DNA from 3 places in the Starkeya nomas genome. Region 3 is predicted to be linked to each of the others. Evidence: predicted binding sites of a transcription regulator. Region 3 holds the regulator's gene; each other region holds the start of a gene.
The links. Region 3 encodes LexA, which represses DNA repair genes until DNA is damaged. Its sites were predicted from a motif close to TGTTCNNNNTGTGTTCNG; they were not measured.
Positions count from the first base shown of each region.

Region 1: the regulator LexA is predicted to act here: its motif matches at 3,062-3,079, upstream of STARVERO_RS20885 (PA0069 family radical SAM protein).
Region 2: the regulator LexA is predicted to act here: its motif matches at 2,902-2,919, upstream of parE (DNA topoisomerase IV subunit B).

Region 1 is NZ_CACSAS010000001.1:4,409,449-4,414,518, reverse strand. It holds gene STARVERO_RS20900 (DUF721 domain-containing protein) at 1-246, shown strand, start outside; gene STARVERO_RS20895 (DsbA family protein) at 391-1,071, shown strand; gene STARVERO_RS20890 (VOC family protein) at 1,261-1,752, opposite strand; gene STARVERO_RS20885 (PA0069 family radical SAM protein) at 1,788-2,903, opposite strand; gene STARVERO_RS20880 (glycosyltransferase family protein) at 3,189-3,785, shown strand; gene moaB (molybdenum cofactor biosynthesis protein B) at 3,812-4,381, opposite strand; gene ypfJ (KPN_02809 family neutral zinc metallopeptidase) at 4,432-5,070, opposite strand, start outside.
Region 2 is NZ_CACSAS010000001.1:936,488-941,557, forward strand. It holds gene STARVERO_RS04485 (glycosyltransferase family 2 protein) at 1-757, shown strand, start outside; gene parE (DNA topoisomerase IV subunit B) at 782-2,827, opposite strand; gene argC (N-acetyl-gamma-glutamyl-phosphate reductase) at 3,062-4,117, shown strand; gene STARVERO_RS23325 (lysozyme inhibitor LprI family protein) at 4,136-4,939, opposite strand; gene phaC (class I poly(R)-hydroxyalkanoic acid synthase) at 4,936-5,070, opposite strand, start outside.
Region 3 is NZ_CACSAS010000001.1:1,459,542-1,464,611, forward strand. It holds gene trpC (indole-3-glycerol phosphate synthase TrpC) at 1-111, shown strand, start outside; gene moaC (cyclic pyranopterin monophosphate synthase MoaC) at 124-609, shown strand; gene STARVERO_RS07060 (molybdopterin molybdotransferase MoeA) at 622-1,845, shown strand; gene STARVERO_RS07065 (GntR family transcriptional regulator) at 1,970-2,668, shown strand; gene lexA (transcriptional repressor LexA) at 2,885-3,580, shown strand; gene STARVERO_RS07075 (ComEC/Rec2 family competence protein) at 3,574-5,070, opposite strand, start outside.

The DNA.
Region 1 (5,070 bases), 2.9 Mb from region 3:
CGGGTGAACCGCTATTTCGGCTGGCGCTGCATCGGCCGGCTGGCGCTGCGGCAGGGGCCAGTTCCCCGCCCGCCCGTCCGCCGGGTCTTCGTCGAGCCGGACGCGGCGGCCCGCGGCGAGATCGAGCAGCGGATGGCGCGCCAGGCGGGTGCCTTCGAGGATCCCGCGCTCGCCGCCGCGCTCGCCCGGCTCGGCGCGCTCGTCGTCCGCGACGCGCGGCGCCCGGTTCGGCCCCGCCGGGGTTGAGAGTGCCGGAAAGACGAAGCGGAAGCATCACGCAGCGGTGACGCTGCGTCCTCCGCCCCACCGTTGCCATGTTCGCGCGCTGCCTGTAGGCGCTACACCGTTCGAAGCCGGCGCGCGTGTCCGGCCGTCCCCTGGAGACCGACCATGATCGACCGCCGTCGCTTCCTCGAAGGTATCGGCACCGTTGCCCTCACCACGGCGGCGCTCGTCGCCCTTGCCGGCCCCGGCAGCCTCGCCGGTCTCGACTTCATCGGCCGCGCCGAGGCGCAGACGATCGACGTCGCCAAGCTGATGGAAGCCGGCCCGCTGCCGGACCAGGTGCAGGGCAAGGCCGACGCCCCCGTCACCATCGTCGAATATGCCTCGATGACCTGCGGCCACTGCGCGCATTTCCACGAGACGACCTATCCGGTGCTGAAGGAGAAATACATCGACACCGGCAAGGTCCGCTTCATCCTGCGCGAATTCCCGCTCGACATCGTGGCCAAGGCCGCCTTCATGCTGGCGCGCTGCGCCGGCGAGGGCAAATACTACCCGATGACCGACACGCTGTTCGAGACGCAGAAGAGCTGGGCCTTCACCAACAATCCGGCGCAGGCGCTGCTCGGCATCGCCAAGCAGAGCGGCATGACCGAGGAACAGTTCAACGCCTGCCTGAGCAACACCAAGCTGGGCGGCGAGATCGACGAGAGCGCCAAGCGCGCCGCCACGGAATTCGGCATCGATTCCACGCCGACCTTCTTCATCAACGGCAAGAAGTTCTCCGGCGCCATCAGCCCGGAAGACCTCGACAAGGAACTGGCGCCGCTGCTCGGCGCCAACTGAGCGCGGGCTTCGGTCCGGGCCGGCGCGACCTCGTCGTCCCGCCCGGCGCGGGCAAAGCAGCCGGCCGGCCGCGCGGCGGCCATCGACGACATAATGCCCGGCTCCGGCCGGGCATTTTCATGTCCACCGGCCCACGCGCCGCCACCGCAGAACCGGCGAATTCGAGCCCCCGCGTCCGGTTCGCCCCGTTCATTCGGGCAGGACGATGCGGCCCCCGGCATCGAAGGGAAAGCCGGGATTATGGGCGATCTCCCAGGGGTGGCCGTCGGGATCGGCGACATAGCCGGAATAGCCGCCCCAGAAGGTCGGCTGCGCCGGCCGCAGCGCCCGGCCGCCCGCCGCCACGGCGCGGATCAGCGTGGTGTCGACCTCCGCCCGGCTCGTCCGGTTGCAGGCGAGCGCGATCCCGCCGAACTGCCCGGCGCGGCCGGGAAGCACCCCGGCATCGGCGGCGAGTTCATGGCGCGGATAGAGCGAGAGCACCACGCCGCCGGCATCGAAGAAGGCGGCGCCCTTGGCCTCCTTCACCCGCCGTTCGAGGCCGAGCGCCTCGTAGAAGGCGACCGCGCGGTCGAGATCGGCGACGCCGAGCGTGACCAGCGACAGGCGCAGCGGCGCCATGGCACGCCTGCGGGGCGAAACGTCGCCCGTCTCCTTCTCCATCGACAGCTCCGTCTCCATCGAAACCTCCCTCGGCCGCCCGGCCGCAGCGGCACTCATGCCTCTTCCCCGAACAGCGACAATTGCTCGCCCTTCCGCGGCGGGCGGCTGAAATGGCGCGTGGTGAGCCGCGTGTGGCGGCGGTTCAGCCCGAGCCGTTCCACCGCGATCTCGAAGCGCCGCGCCATGGTCCAGGCATAGGGACCCGAGCCGGTCATCCGCTGGCCGAAGGTGGAATCATATTCGCGCCCGCCATGCAGTTCCTTCAGCAGGGAGAGCACGTGGCGGTAACGGTCGGGGAAATGCGCCAGCAGCCATTCCCGGAACAGGTCGCGGATCTCGAGCGGCACGCGCAGCATGACGTAGCCCGCCTCCGAGGCGCCCGCCGCCACCGCCGCATCGAGGATACGCTCCATCTCCGCGTCGGTCACGGCGGGGATGACCGGCGCCACCAGAACGGCGGTCGGCACGCCCGCCTCGCTGAGGCGGCGGATCGTATCGAGCCGGCGCGGCGGAGTGGCGGCGCGCGGCTCCATGATGCGCGCCAGCTTGGGATCGAGCGAGGTGACGGAGAGCGCCACCTTCGCCAGCCCGCGCTCGGCCATGGGCGCGAGGATGTCGAGATCGCGCAGCACCAGCGCCGACTTGGTGACGATGCCGACCGGATGGCCGAAATCGCTCAGCACCTCCAGGATGCGGCGGGTCAGCCGCCATTCCCGCTCGATCGGCTGATAGGCGTCGGTGTTGATGCCGAGCGCGATGGTGCGCGGCTCGTAGCCCGGCTTCGACAGTTCCTTCGCCAGCAGTTCGGGCGCGTCCGGCTTGGCGAACAGCCTGGTCTCGAAGTCGAGCCCGGCGGAAAGCCCCTGATAGGCGTGAGTGGGGCGCGCGAAGCAGTAGACGCAGCCATGCTCGCAGCCGCGATAGGGATTGATCGAGCGGTCGAAGCCCACATCGGGCGAATCGTTGCGGTTGATGATGGTGCGCGGCTTCTCCACCGTCACGCTGGTGCGGAAGGGCGGCAGGTCGTCGAGGCTCTGCCAGCCATCGTCGAAGGCCTCGCGCGCCTGCGGCTCGAAACGCCCGGCCGCGTTGGAGAGCGCGCCGCGCCCGCGCCGGCGCTCGCCGTCGACCATCCAATCGGGGACGGGCGGCGGCGCCACCGCGTCCATCTCCGACAGGGCGGAGACGTCCCGCTCCGCCGATCGGCGCTCCTCCGCCTGCCGGGCGCGCCGCTCCTCGACCAGCCGTCCCAGATGCCGGGGCGGCGGCGGTTCGAGGCGGGAAGGATGAGCGCGGCGTTCCATGGCGTGTTCTCTAGCCCAATAATGAGAACATATCAAGAACATTGGCAGAATTGCGACAGCCGGCCTATACGTGCGCGAATGGGTGGGCTAGGCAGGAAAACGCTTCATCCGTCGGGCCCGCGGGCCTTTTCCAGCCAAGATCGTCAAGGGGTGGCTGAGCGCGTGATCTCGGTCGTCATACCCACAGATGAGACCTCCAAGCGGCTGATCCCGACCCTGGCGGCGCTCGTGCCGGGCGCGGCCGCCGGCATCGTGCGCGAGGTGCTGCTCGTCGATTCCGGCGCCTCGGCCGAAGTGGCGGAGATCGCCGACGCGGCGGGCTGCGAATATCTGAGCGGACCGGCCGATCCGGGCGCGCGGATGCGGCAGGGCGCGGCGGCGGCGCGTGCGCCCTGGCTGCTGTTCCTGGAGCCGAGGGGCCTGCTGCAGGAGGGCTGGACCCGCGAGGTGCGCACCTTCACCGATCAGGTCGAGCGGATCGGCGCCACCGACCGGCGGGCGGCGACCTTCCGGCTGGCGCTGGACGGCTTCGGCGTGTCCCCGCGCGTGAAGGAGGCGGCAGCCATGCTGGGCCATGCGCTCACCGGCCGCCCGCGCCCCGAGCAGGGGCTGCTGATCCACCGCCGCTTCTACGAGGCGCTCGGCGGCCACGCGCCCGGCCCGCATTCCATGAAGCGCCTGACGGCGCGGATCGGGCGCGGCCGGCTGGTGCTGCTGCGCTCGCAGATGCTGCTGCCGGAGAACTGAAGGCCGGGGCCGGGCAAAAAACCGGCTCAGCCGGCGATGCCGGCCGGCGCGCGCAGCTTGCCGCGCTTCAGGTGCTCGTCGAGCCGGGGCAGGATCTCGACGAAATTGCACGGCTTGTGGCGGATATCGAGCTGGTGGACGAGGATGCCGTCCCAGCCGTCGCGGCAGGCGCCGGGCGAGCCCGGCAGGCAGAAGATATAGGTCGCGTTGGCGACGCCCGCCGTGGCGCGGCTCTGCAGCGTCGAGGTACCGATCTTCTGGAACGAGATCATGTGGAAGACGGTCGAGAAGCCTTCCATGCGCTTCTCGAACAGCGGCTCCACCGCCTCCGGCGTCACGTCGCGGCCGGTGAAGCCGGTGCCGCCGGTGGTAATGACCACGTCCACCCCCGCATCGGCGATCCAGCCGGCGACCTGCGCGCGGATGGTCTCTACGTCGTCCGGCACGATGGCGCGGTCGGCGAGTCGATGGCCCGCCGCCTCCACCCGCTCGACCAGCGTGTTGCCGGAACGGTCGTCGGCGAAGGTGCGGGTGTCGGAAATGGTCAGCACCGCGATGGAAAGCGGCACGAAAGGCTTTTCGGCCTCGCTGCTCATGGCGCGTGCTCCTGCGTCGCGGTGCTTCCTTCGTCTCGCCCGGACAGGGCTCAGATGCTGCCCTGGAAGGTGTTGCAGCGCTGCATGGAGCCGTTGTCGAGCCCCTCGCGGAACCACTTCACGCGCTGGGCGGAGGTGCCATGGGTGAAGCTGTCGGGCACCACATAGCCCTGCGACTGCTTCTGCAGCCTGTCGTCGCCGATGGCGGTAGCCGCGTTCATCGCCTCTTCGATGTCGCCGTCCTCGAGGATACGCCACTGTGCATTGGCGTGATGCGCCCATACACCGGCGAGGCAATCGGCCATCAGCTCGACGCGCACGGACAGCGCGTTGGCCTCGGCCTGCGAGACCTGGCGCTGGCGTTCCTGCACCTTGGGCAGCAGGCCGATCTGGTTCTCGACGTGATGACCCACCTCATGCGCGATGACGTAGGCGGCGGCGAAATCGCCGGGCGCGCGGAAGCGGCGCTTCAGCTCGTCGAAGAAGGACAGGTCGAGATAGACCTTCTGGTCGCGCGGGCAATAGAACGGCCCGACGGCGGAATCCGCCATGCCGCAGGCCGAACGCGTGGCGCCGGAGAACAGCACCATGCCCGGCTCCTTATAGGTCGCGCCCTGCGCCTGGAACAGCGGCTTCCACACATCCTCGGTCTGGGCGAGCACCACGGCGGCGAACTTGCCCAGCTCGTC
Region 2 (5,070 bases), 520 kb from region 3:
GGCGAATTTCATCGCCGAGGCGATGGAGAGCGTGCTGGCGCAGCGCGGCGATTTCTATCATGACATCGTGGTCGCCGATGACGGTTCGACCGACGGCACCGCTGACATCGTCCGCGACTACTGCGAAAAGCACAAATGGCGGATGCGTTCGATCGGCGACGGCGTCAATCGCGGCATCTCCGGCAATTTCCGCCGCGGCTTCGCGTCGGCCGGCGGCGCCTATCTCGCCGTTCTGGAGGGGGACGACTACTGGAGCGACCGCGACAAGATCGCCAAGCAGGTGGCGTTCCTCGATGCCAATCCCGATTGCTCGATGGTGTTCTCCAAGATCGAGGTGAAGACGCCCGGCAAGTGGCGGCACTCGACGCTGGAGCGGCAGGACCGCCTGCGCAAGAACAAGCTGGACGCCGCCGATTTCCTCGCCGATCCGAGCCTGAACCTCATCGCTAACCTGTCCAGCTGCATGTTCCGCAGCGACCTGATGAAGGCGCTGCCCAACGTGCTGTTCCGGCACCGGCTGAGCGAGATGGGGCTCGCCTTCTACCTCGACCGCTTCGGCGCCATCGGCTACCTGAACCAGCCGATGAGCGTCTATCGTCAGCACCCGCAGGGGGTCTGGAGCGGGGCGACGGAGGAGATGAAGCTCAGCAGCGGCCGTCAGGTGCGCGAGGTGGCCAAGATCGTCGCGCGTGAGCGCTACAAGGCGCAGATCCAGGCCATACTCGACCGGCACTACGCACAGGCCCCGTCCAGCTGAACGGGGGCGGGCAGCGTCTCTGCCTCAGATATCCAGCAGTTCCTCGTCGGCGAAGGCCGCCCGCTCGGAAATGAAGGCGAAGCGGCTTTCCGGCTTGTTGCCCATCAGACGCTCGACGATGTCGGCGGTGGCGGCGCGCTCCGCCTCCTCGATGGTGACGCGCAGCAGGGTGCGCGTCTTCGGGCTCATGGTGGTTTCCTTGAGCTGCGCCGGCATCATCTCGCCGAGGCCCTTGAAACGGCCGATCTCCACCTTGCCGCGGGAGGAGAACTCCGTCGCCAGCAGCTGGTCCCGGTGCGCCTCGTCTTTCGCATAGAGCGTCTTGGCGCCCTGGCTCAGGCGGTAGAGCGGCGGCACGGCGAGGAACAGGTGGCCGTTCTCGATCAGCTTCGGCATCTGGCGGAAGAAGAAGGTGACGAGCAGCGAGGCGATGTGGGCGCCGTCCACGTCGGCATCCGTCATGATGATCACGCGCTCGTAGCGCAGGTCTTCCTCGCGGTACTGGCCGCCGGTGCCCGCGCCCAGCGCCTGAACCAGGTCGCCGATCTGCTGGTTCTGAGCGAGCTTGTCGCGGCCGGCGCTGGCGACGTTGAGGATCTTGCCGCGCAGCGGCAGCACGGCCTGCGTCTGCCGCTCGCGCGCCTGCTTGGCCGAACCGCCGGCCGAGTCGCCCTCGACGATGAACAGTTCCGAACCGGCGGCGGAATTGTTGGAGCAATCCGCCAGCTTGCCGGGCAGGCGCAGCTTGCGCACGGCGGTCTTGCGGGAAATCTCCTTCTCCTGCCGGCGGCGCAGGCGCTCCTCGGCGCGCTCCACCACCCAGTCCAGCAGGCGGTTGGCCTGTGCCGGGTTGCCGGCGAGCCAGTGGTCGAAGGGATCGCGCAGGGCGGTCTCGACGATGCGCGTCGCCTCGGCGGTGGCGAGCTTTTCCTTGGTCTGCCCCTGGAATTCCGGCTCGCGCACGAAGACCGAGAGCATGGCAGCGCAGCCGGCCATGATGTCATCGGTGGTGACGATCGCCGCGCGCTTGGTGCTGCCGGTGCGCTCGGCATGGTCGCGCAGGCCCTTCAGCAGCACCGAGCGCAGCCCCGCCTCATGGGTGCCGCCCTCGGCGGTGGGGATGGTGTTGCAATAGGAGGAGATCGAGCCGTCCGCATCGCCGAGCCACGCCACCGCCCATTCGGCGGAGCCGTGGCCGCCGGGACGTGAGGTCTTGCCGGCGAAGATGTCGGGATGGACCAGCGTGTGGCCCGCGATATCGGCGGCGAGGTAGTCCTTCAGGCCGCCCGGGAAGCGGAAGGTCGCCTTTTCCGGAATCTCGGTGCCGGCGACGAGCGAAGCGTCGCAGCTCCAACGGATTTCCACCCCGCCGAAAAGATAGGCCTTGGAGCGCGCCATCTTGAACACGCGGGCCGGCTTGAAATGCGCGCCCTCGCCGAAGATCTGCGCGTCGGGGTGGAAGCGCACGCGGGTGCCGCGCCGGTTCAGCACCCGGCCGACTTCCACGATGGGCCCCTGCGGCAGGCCGCGCGAATAGGTCTGGCGGTAGAGCGTCTGGCCCCGTGCGATCTCGACCTCCAGCACGTCGGAGAGCGCGTTGACCACCGAGACGCCGACGCCGTGCAGGCCGCCCGAGGTCTCGTAGACCTTGCTGTCGAACTTGCCGCCGGCGTGCAGCGTGGTGAGGATGACCTCCAGCGCAGACTTGCCGGGATATTTCGGGTGTTCCTCGATCGGGATGCCACGGCCGTTGTCGGTCACGGTGAGGAAGCCGTCCTCGGTCAGCTCCACCTCGATGAAGCTGGCATGTCCGGCGACGGCCTCGTCCATCGAGTTGTCGATCACCTCGGCGAAGAGGTGGTGCAGCGCCTTCTCGTCCGTGCCGCCGATATACATGCCCGGCCGGCGCCGCACCGGCTCCAGCCCTTCCAGCACTTCGATATGGGCAGCGGTGTAGCCGTTCTCGCCGGGCGTCGCCTCGCCCCGTCCCGCAGGCGCGGAGGGCTTGGCGGCCGGACGAGCCGGGCGCGGGGAAGGGGCGGCGGCGAAGAGGTCGTCGGAATTCGACATGGGCGAGGGTTTGGCTCGGATCTCTTGGAAAATGATTCGATGTCCATAGCACTATGGCAGGCGTCAGCCTAAACCGGAACGCTCCGTGAACATAGTGGGGCGGCGATGCAGGGGGATCATGCGTTTGTGCATGTGCGGCCGTCTTCCGCCGGACATGCATAAGGTGTAATGGCGCACGTCCATGCGCGCAGGCCGTCATCGTGGCGGGCCGCGCCGGCAGGAAGGAATGCCACCATGACGGAGAGCAAGGCGCGGATCGCCATCCTCGGGGCCTCGGGCTACACCGGCTCGGAGCTGCTGCGCCTGCTGCTGCGCCATCCGCGCGTGGAGATCGTCGCCCTCACCGCCGACCGCAAGGCGGGGCAGGCGGTGGCGGACGTGTTCCCGCAATTCGCGCCCTTCGCGCTGCCGAAGCTGATCACCATCGAGGAGGTGGCGTGGAAGGACGTCGATCTCGTCTTCTGCGCGCTGCCTCACGGCACCACCCAGCTGGTGATCAAGAAGGTCTTCGAGACCGCGCCGCATGTGAAGGTCGTCGATCTCTCTGCGGACTTCCGGCTGCGCGACGACGGCGCCTATGAGCGCTGGTACGGCCATCCGCATCAGGCTCTGGAGCTCCAGCAGGAGGCCGTCTACGGCGTCGTCGAGCTATACCGGGACGATATCCGCAAGGCCCGGCTGGTCGCCAATCCCGGCTGCTACACCACGACCGCCATCCTGCCGGTGGTGCCGCTGATCGAGGCCGGCGCCATCGACCCCGAGCAGATCGTCATCGATGCCAAGAGCGGTGTCACCGGCGCCGGCCGCTCCGCCAAGGAGTCGCTGCTCTACGCCGAGGTGACGGACGGCATGCACGCCTATGGCGTGGGAAGCCATCGCCACATGGCGGAGCTCGACCAGGAGTTCTCCAAGGCCGCCGGCCGCAGCATCGTGCCGAGCTTTACCCCGCACCTCATCCCGATGAGCCGCGGCATCTACGCGACGATCTACCTCAAGACCGGAGCGGGCGTCGGCGCGCAGGGCGTCCATCGCGTCCTGGCCGACTTCTACAAGGGGCAGCCCTTCGTCCACGTCCTGCCGCTGGGCCAGGTTCCGCAGTCGCGCTTCGTGAAGGGCTCCAACATGGCCTTCATCGGCGTGATCCAGGACCGCGCGCCCGACCGCGTCATCGTCATTGCGACGACCGACAATCTGGTGAAGGGCGCTTCCGGCCAGGCGGTGCAGAACATGAACCTCGTGCTCGGCTATCCCGAGACGCTGGGGCTGGAGCAGATCGCTCTCTTCCCCTGAGCGTTCATTCCCGGCCGCTCACTGCGGATGGACGGCGAGGCTCGCCTTGAGAGCCGAGCCGTCCCATCGCCACGTGCTCCAGCAGGCGTCGCCCGGCTTGGCGCCGTCACACGCGAAGCGATCGACCCAAAGCGCGAGCGTGGTGGCATCGCCCTCCTGCGCCAGCGTCGGGTTCGCCCCGCGCAGGTCGAGCGGCGCGTAGCCGGCGCTCGACAGGGCGATGGCGACCGTGCAGCCGTCATTGGCGCAGAAGGCGGTGGCCGCGCCTTCGCAGCGCAGGTTGGCGCTGTTCAGCACGTAATCGGGCCTGCCGTCACGATCGAGGTCGCCGGTCATGGTTTCCGGGGCGGCATTGCCCTTCAGGGTGCCGCCGAGTTCGCGGCATTGCCGGCCGAAGGCGGCGATGCGGTCGATCACCGGCTGCGGCGCCGGGGGAGCGGGCGGAGCATCGGCATCGGCCTGCCGCGCCAGATTGCCGATGGCGCTGGCGACCTGCTCCTTCAGCGTGGCGATGCGCGCCTCATAGAGGCGGGCGAGGCAGGCCGCATCGGCTCCGCATGCGCCGCGCGCGGTCAGGAAAGCCTGCGCGTCGTCCCGCCGGGCGCCGCTTGCGCCCATCAGCAGCGGGAAACGGCTATAGGCGTACCAGAGGGCGCCCATCTCGCTGTCGAGCGCCGAGAGGGCGGGGGTGGCACAGACGGCGCGCTCGTCCGGCGTCCGCGTGCGGCCGCAATCGAAGCTGGCCGCGGCCGCCGGAGTGCCCTCCAGCGACGGCAGGGCGAGGCCCAGCGCCACCAGCGTTGCCGCGGAAATACGGCTCACGCCTTCACCTTCACATAGCTGCCCGGCGCGTCCTCGATGGCGGGGAAGGGGCCCGTGCCCGGCACGCGCCCGGGCACGCGGCGCCCGTCCTGCCGTTCAATCCAGTCGAGCCAGTCCGGCCACCACGATCC
Region 3 (5,070 bases):
GCCAAGGTGGATATCGACACCATCCTCGTCGGCGAAAGCCTGATGCGGCAGGCTGATGTCGCGGCGGCGACGCGCGCGCTGCTGGCGCGCCCCGTCCGCGCGGCCGGCTGAGGATACGCGGCGATGGCCGACGAGCCCCGCCTCACCCATCTCGACGCCACCGGCGCGGCGAACATGGTCGATGTCGCCGACAAGGCCGTCACTGACCGCGTGGCGGTCGCCGAGGGCGCCGTGCGTATGCAGGGCGAGACGCTCGACCTCATTCTCTCCGGCAACGCGAAGAAGGGCGACGTGATCGGCACGGCGCGCCTCGCCGGCATCATGGCCGCCAAGCGCACGCATGAGTTGATCCCGCTCTGCCATGCGCTGCTGCTTTCCAAGGTCGCGGTGGAGATCGAGCCCGCCCCGTCCCTGCCCGGCCTGATCGTGCGCGCCATGGTCCGCACCACCGGCCAGACCGGAGTGGAGATGGAGGCACTGACCGCCGTCTCCGTCGCCTGCCTCACCGTCTACGACATGGCGAAGGCGGTCGATCGCGGCATGCGGATCGAGAGTGTGCGCCTGCTGGAGAAGTCCGGCGGCCGCTCCGGCCACTGGCAGGGTGAATAGCGGAGGCGCGTCATGGCCCTGATGCCGGTCGAGGAAGCGCTGGCGCGGCTGCTGGGCGCTGCGGAGCCGCTCGCCGCCGAGACGGTTCCGCTGGCCGAAGCGGCGGGGCGCGTGCTCGCCGCCCCCGTCGTTGCCCGCCGCACCACGCCCGGCGCGGACGTCTCTGCCATGGACGGCTATGCGGTGCGGGCGCAGGACACCGCGACCATCCCCGCCACGCTGCGGCTGATCGGCGAATCCGCCGCCGGCCGGCCCTTCCCCGGACCGGTCGAGCCCGGCACGGCGGTGCGCATCTTCACCGGCGCCGTGCTTCCCACGGGCGCCGATGCCATCGTCATCCAGGAAGATACCACGCGGGCCGGCGAGAACGTTACCGTGAACGAGGCCGCCACCATAGGACGGCACATCCGCAAGGCAGGCGGCGATTTTGCGACTGGCGAGACGCTGCTAGCCCCCGGCCACAAGCTGCGCGCGCGCGATCTCGCGCTGGTCGCCGCCGCCGATGTCGCCGAGGTGAGGGTGGCCCGCCGCCCCCGCGTCGCGCTCCTCTCCACCGGCGACGAACTGGTGCGCCCCGGCGCGGGAGCGCAGGCTCATCAGGTGATCGTCTCCAACATCTATTCGGTCTCCGCCCTCGCCCGAGGCGCAGGCGCCGAGGTAATCGACCTCGGCATCCTGCCCGACAACATGGAAGCAACGCAGCGGGGCGTGCGCGCGGCGCTGGACGGAGGCTTCGACGTGCTGGTGACGACCGGCGGCGCCTCGGTCGGCGACCACGATCTCATCGCACCCGCGCTGACCGCGCAGGGCATCGAGCTGGCGGTTCACAAGATCGCCCTGCGCCCCGGCAAGCCGCTGATGTTCGGCCGCAGTTCCGGCGGCGCCGGCACCCAGGTGCTCGGACTGCCGGGCAACCCGGTCTCCGCCCATGTCTGCGCCCTGCTGTTCCTCGTGCCCCTGCTGAAGGCCATGCAGGGGCTGGCGGTGCCGGCCCAGCCGGACCTTCGCCCCGCCCGGCTCGGCGCCGACGTGAAGGCCAACGAGCAGCGCATGGACTTCCAGCGCGCCGAGATCATCGGCCGCGAAGGCGACCTGCCGGTGGTGCGCCCGCTCCCCGTGCAGGACAGTTCTATGCTGCGCAACCTCGCCCGCGCCGATGTGCTGCTCGTACGCCCGCCGCACGCACCTGCCGCCAGCGCGGGCGATCCCTGCGAGATCCTGCCGCTCGAGGATTGACCGCTGCGTCCGCGGCCCTCCCCCGGGCACGCATGTCGCACACGAAGCGCTTGGTAACCGGCGGCCTGCCCTTTATGGATGCCGGAGACGGTGTCCCGCCGCCTCACCTGATTGTCTGTCGCGCATGTCGGCCTCTCGTTCTCGCCCGCCGCTCGACCCGTCTGCCGGCAATGTCCGGCGCGGGCGGCCCACGCGCGCCGAAGAACTGCGCACCCAGCTTGCCGACGAGATCACCCGCGGCCTGCTGCTTCCCGGCACCGCTCTCGACGAATCCGCGCTGGCCGCCCGCTTCGGCGTCTCGCGCACTCCAGTGCGTGAAGCCCTCCGCGAACTGACCGCTTCCGGTCTGGTCGAGACCCGTCCCCATCGTGGAGCCGTCGTCGCCCGGCCCGGCGCCGAGCGATTGCAGAACATGTTCCAGGTGATGGCGGAGCTGGAAGCACTCAGCGCGAGCCTCTGCGCGCTCCACATGACACCGCAGGAGAGGCGCGAACTCGAGGACCTGCACGCCCGGATGGGCGAGTTGATGCGCCAGGGCGACTTCGCCGCCTATCGGGAGGCGAATGAGCGCTTCCACGCCGCGATCTATGCCGGCAGCCACAATGGCTACCTCATCGAGCTCGCCATCGGCACGCGACAGCGGCTTTCGCCCTTCCGCCGTGCTCAATTCCGCGCGCTCGGCCGCCTCGCACTCTCGCACACGGAGCACGAACGGGTGACGATCGCCATCCTTCGCGGAGAACGCGAGGCCGCAGCAAACGCCATGCGCAGCCACATCGCCATCATCCAGGACGCCTACGAGCAATACGCCCAGTCTCTCTGAGTCGAGCGATTCGCGATGGCCGCGCCGGTCCGGGAGCGGCCCGCACGCGCTGCCCGCTGCACGGCATTTCCGCTCAGAACCCTTGCAAACTCTGGCCTCGGCACCACGCATCAGCCTTAGCGAACCCTTTACCCATTGTGGAACACAATAGGAACGGATAGTATTTGTTCGTGATTTGTTTCATCTCGGCGCCGGCCGATAGACGGGATCCGTTGGATGCTCACCCGCAAACAGCATGAGTTGCTCCTGTTCATCAATGAACGCCTGCAGCAGGACGGCGTGCCGCCGTCCTTCGAGGAGATGAAGGACGCGCTCGATCTGAGGTCGAAGTCGGGGATTCACCGGCTCATCACGGCGCTGGAAGAACGCGGTTTCATCCGGCGCCTGCCCAATCGGGCGCGGGCCTTGGAAGTCGTGCGCCTGCCGGAGGACGCGCAGCCGCCCAAGCCGGCCCGCCCCTTCGCGCCCAGCGTCATCGAGGGGAGCCTCGGGCGTACGCAGGCAGCGAACGAGGATGAAGATCCCCGGCATGTGGTGCCGATTCCGGTAATGGGCCGGATCGCCGCCGGCACACCGATCTCGGCCATTCAATCGCGCGACCACACGATCAGCATGCCCCCGGAAATGCTGGCGGGCGGCGAGCATTTTGCGCTGGAAGTGCGCGGCGACTCGATGGTCGAGGCCGGCATTCTCGACGGCGATCTGGCGTTGATCCGCAAATGCGACACCGCCAACACCGGCGAAATCGTGGTGGCGCTGATCGACGATGAGGAAGCAACGCTGAAGCGCCTGCGCCGCAAGGGCGCCTCTGTGGCGCTGGAAGCTGCCAATCCAGCCTATGAAACGCGGATCTTCGGCCCCGACCGGGTACGCATCCAGGGCAAGCTGGTTGGCTTGTTCCGCCGCTACTGAGCAGCCGCGGGGTTTTCCGGCGGCACATCACTATCGACGTCGTCCGGTACCAGTACTGCATCGAGGTTGTCGAAGGCATCGGGCCGCACTGGTGGCGGATTCCGGGTTCCCGTTGAGCGGGAAGCAGACTTGATGATCATGACGCCAGGATGCTCGGAAACAGTGCCGCGGACGTCCGGCTCCCATGGTCGCGTTCCTTTGGCGGGGCGCCCCGGAATGAAGCGCTCGCCGTCATCTCCAAATAAATAGCCGGCTACGCTTGAGGTCGGATTGCGTGTATCGACCCGGATCACCGTCGCAGCACAATCCCGCGGCGGCGCGAAGGGCGTCACCAGAATGGCGGCGAGGCGGCAATCGTCCTCCAACGAGTCGCGATGGCGGGAGAGCGCAACGAGGTGCCCATCCGCCAGCGGCAGGGTGCAACCGACGGCGTCGCAGGCGGCTCTCGCGACAAGCTCCTTTTTTCCGACACGGGCGCGGTCTCCGTCCGCGTTCAGCCACTGCTCCACGGCAAAGCGATCGGAGAGCCCAGGCAGGCGATCGCCCATGACATCGAGCATGCCGTCTGGGCCCCGCACCGCGACGGTACGCGCCTGCGCGTCGACGAGAAGATCGGGCCTCGGCGCCATCGCCGCCAGCCCGACTGCGACGGCAACGCAGGCCGGCGCCAGGAGGATCAGGCGCGTGCGCGACAGGCACAGAACGACGAGTGCCAGGCTGAACAGCGCGATGCTTGCCGCGGGCATCGCCCGCACGCCCCGGTCAGCACCGGGCAGCGCCGCAACGGCATCGGATATGGCCTGCATGACGCCGAGCCCCCACCCCATCACGTGCCACGCCGGCGCATCCCAGCCGAACGGCATGAGCACCGAGCCGATCAGGCCCGCCGGCATGACGGCGAAGGAAACCACCGGCATGGCGGCGAGATTGGCCAGCAGGCTCAGCGGCGCCAGGCGCTGGAAGTGGAAGGCGGCATAGGGTGCCGTGGCGAGCCCGGCCGCCAGCGAGGCCAGCACCAGCGCCGCCACATAGCGGACCGGCATGCCAAGGCGCGGCATGCCGAGCCAGGAGCCATCCTGCGCTACGCCGGGCGGCCGAGTGACGTAGGAACCGAAGCGCTCATACGCCGCGACCAGCGCCAGCGTGGCGGCGAAGGACATCTGCGCGCCGGGATCGAGCACGGCCCAGGGCGTCAGGGCCATGACCACCAGCGCCGCCACCGCCAGCGTCCGCAATGTGAGAGCCGGGCGTCCCAGCATCACGCCCGCCAGCACCAGCAGCGTCATCACATAGGCTCTCTGGGTCGGCACTTCGACGCCCGACAGCAGCAGGTAGAAGCTCGCCGACAAGGCCGCCGGCACCGCCGCCCAGGACTTGATCGGCCACGAAAGGGCGAGCCCCGGCACAAGGGCGAGCAGCGCCCGCACGAGGAAGAACACCGTGCTGGCCACCAGCGCCATGTGCAGGCCGGAAATCGAGAGCACATGCGA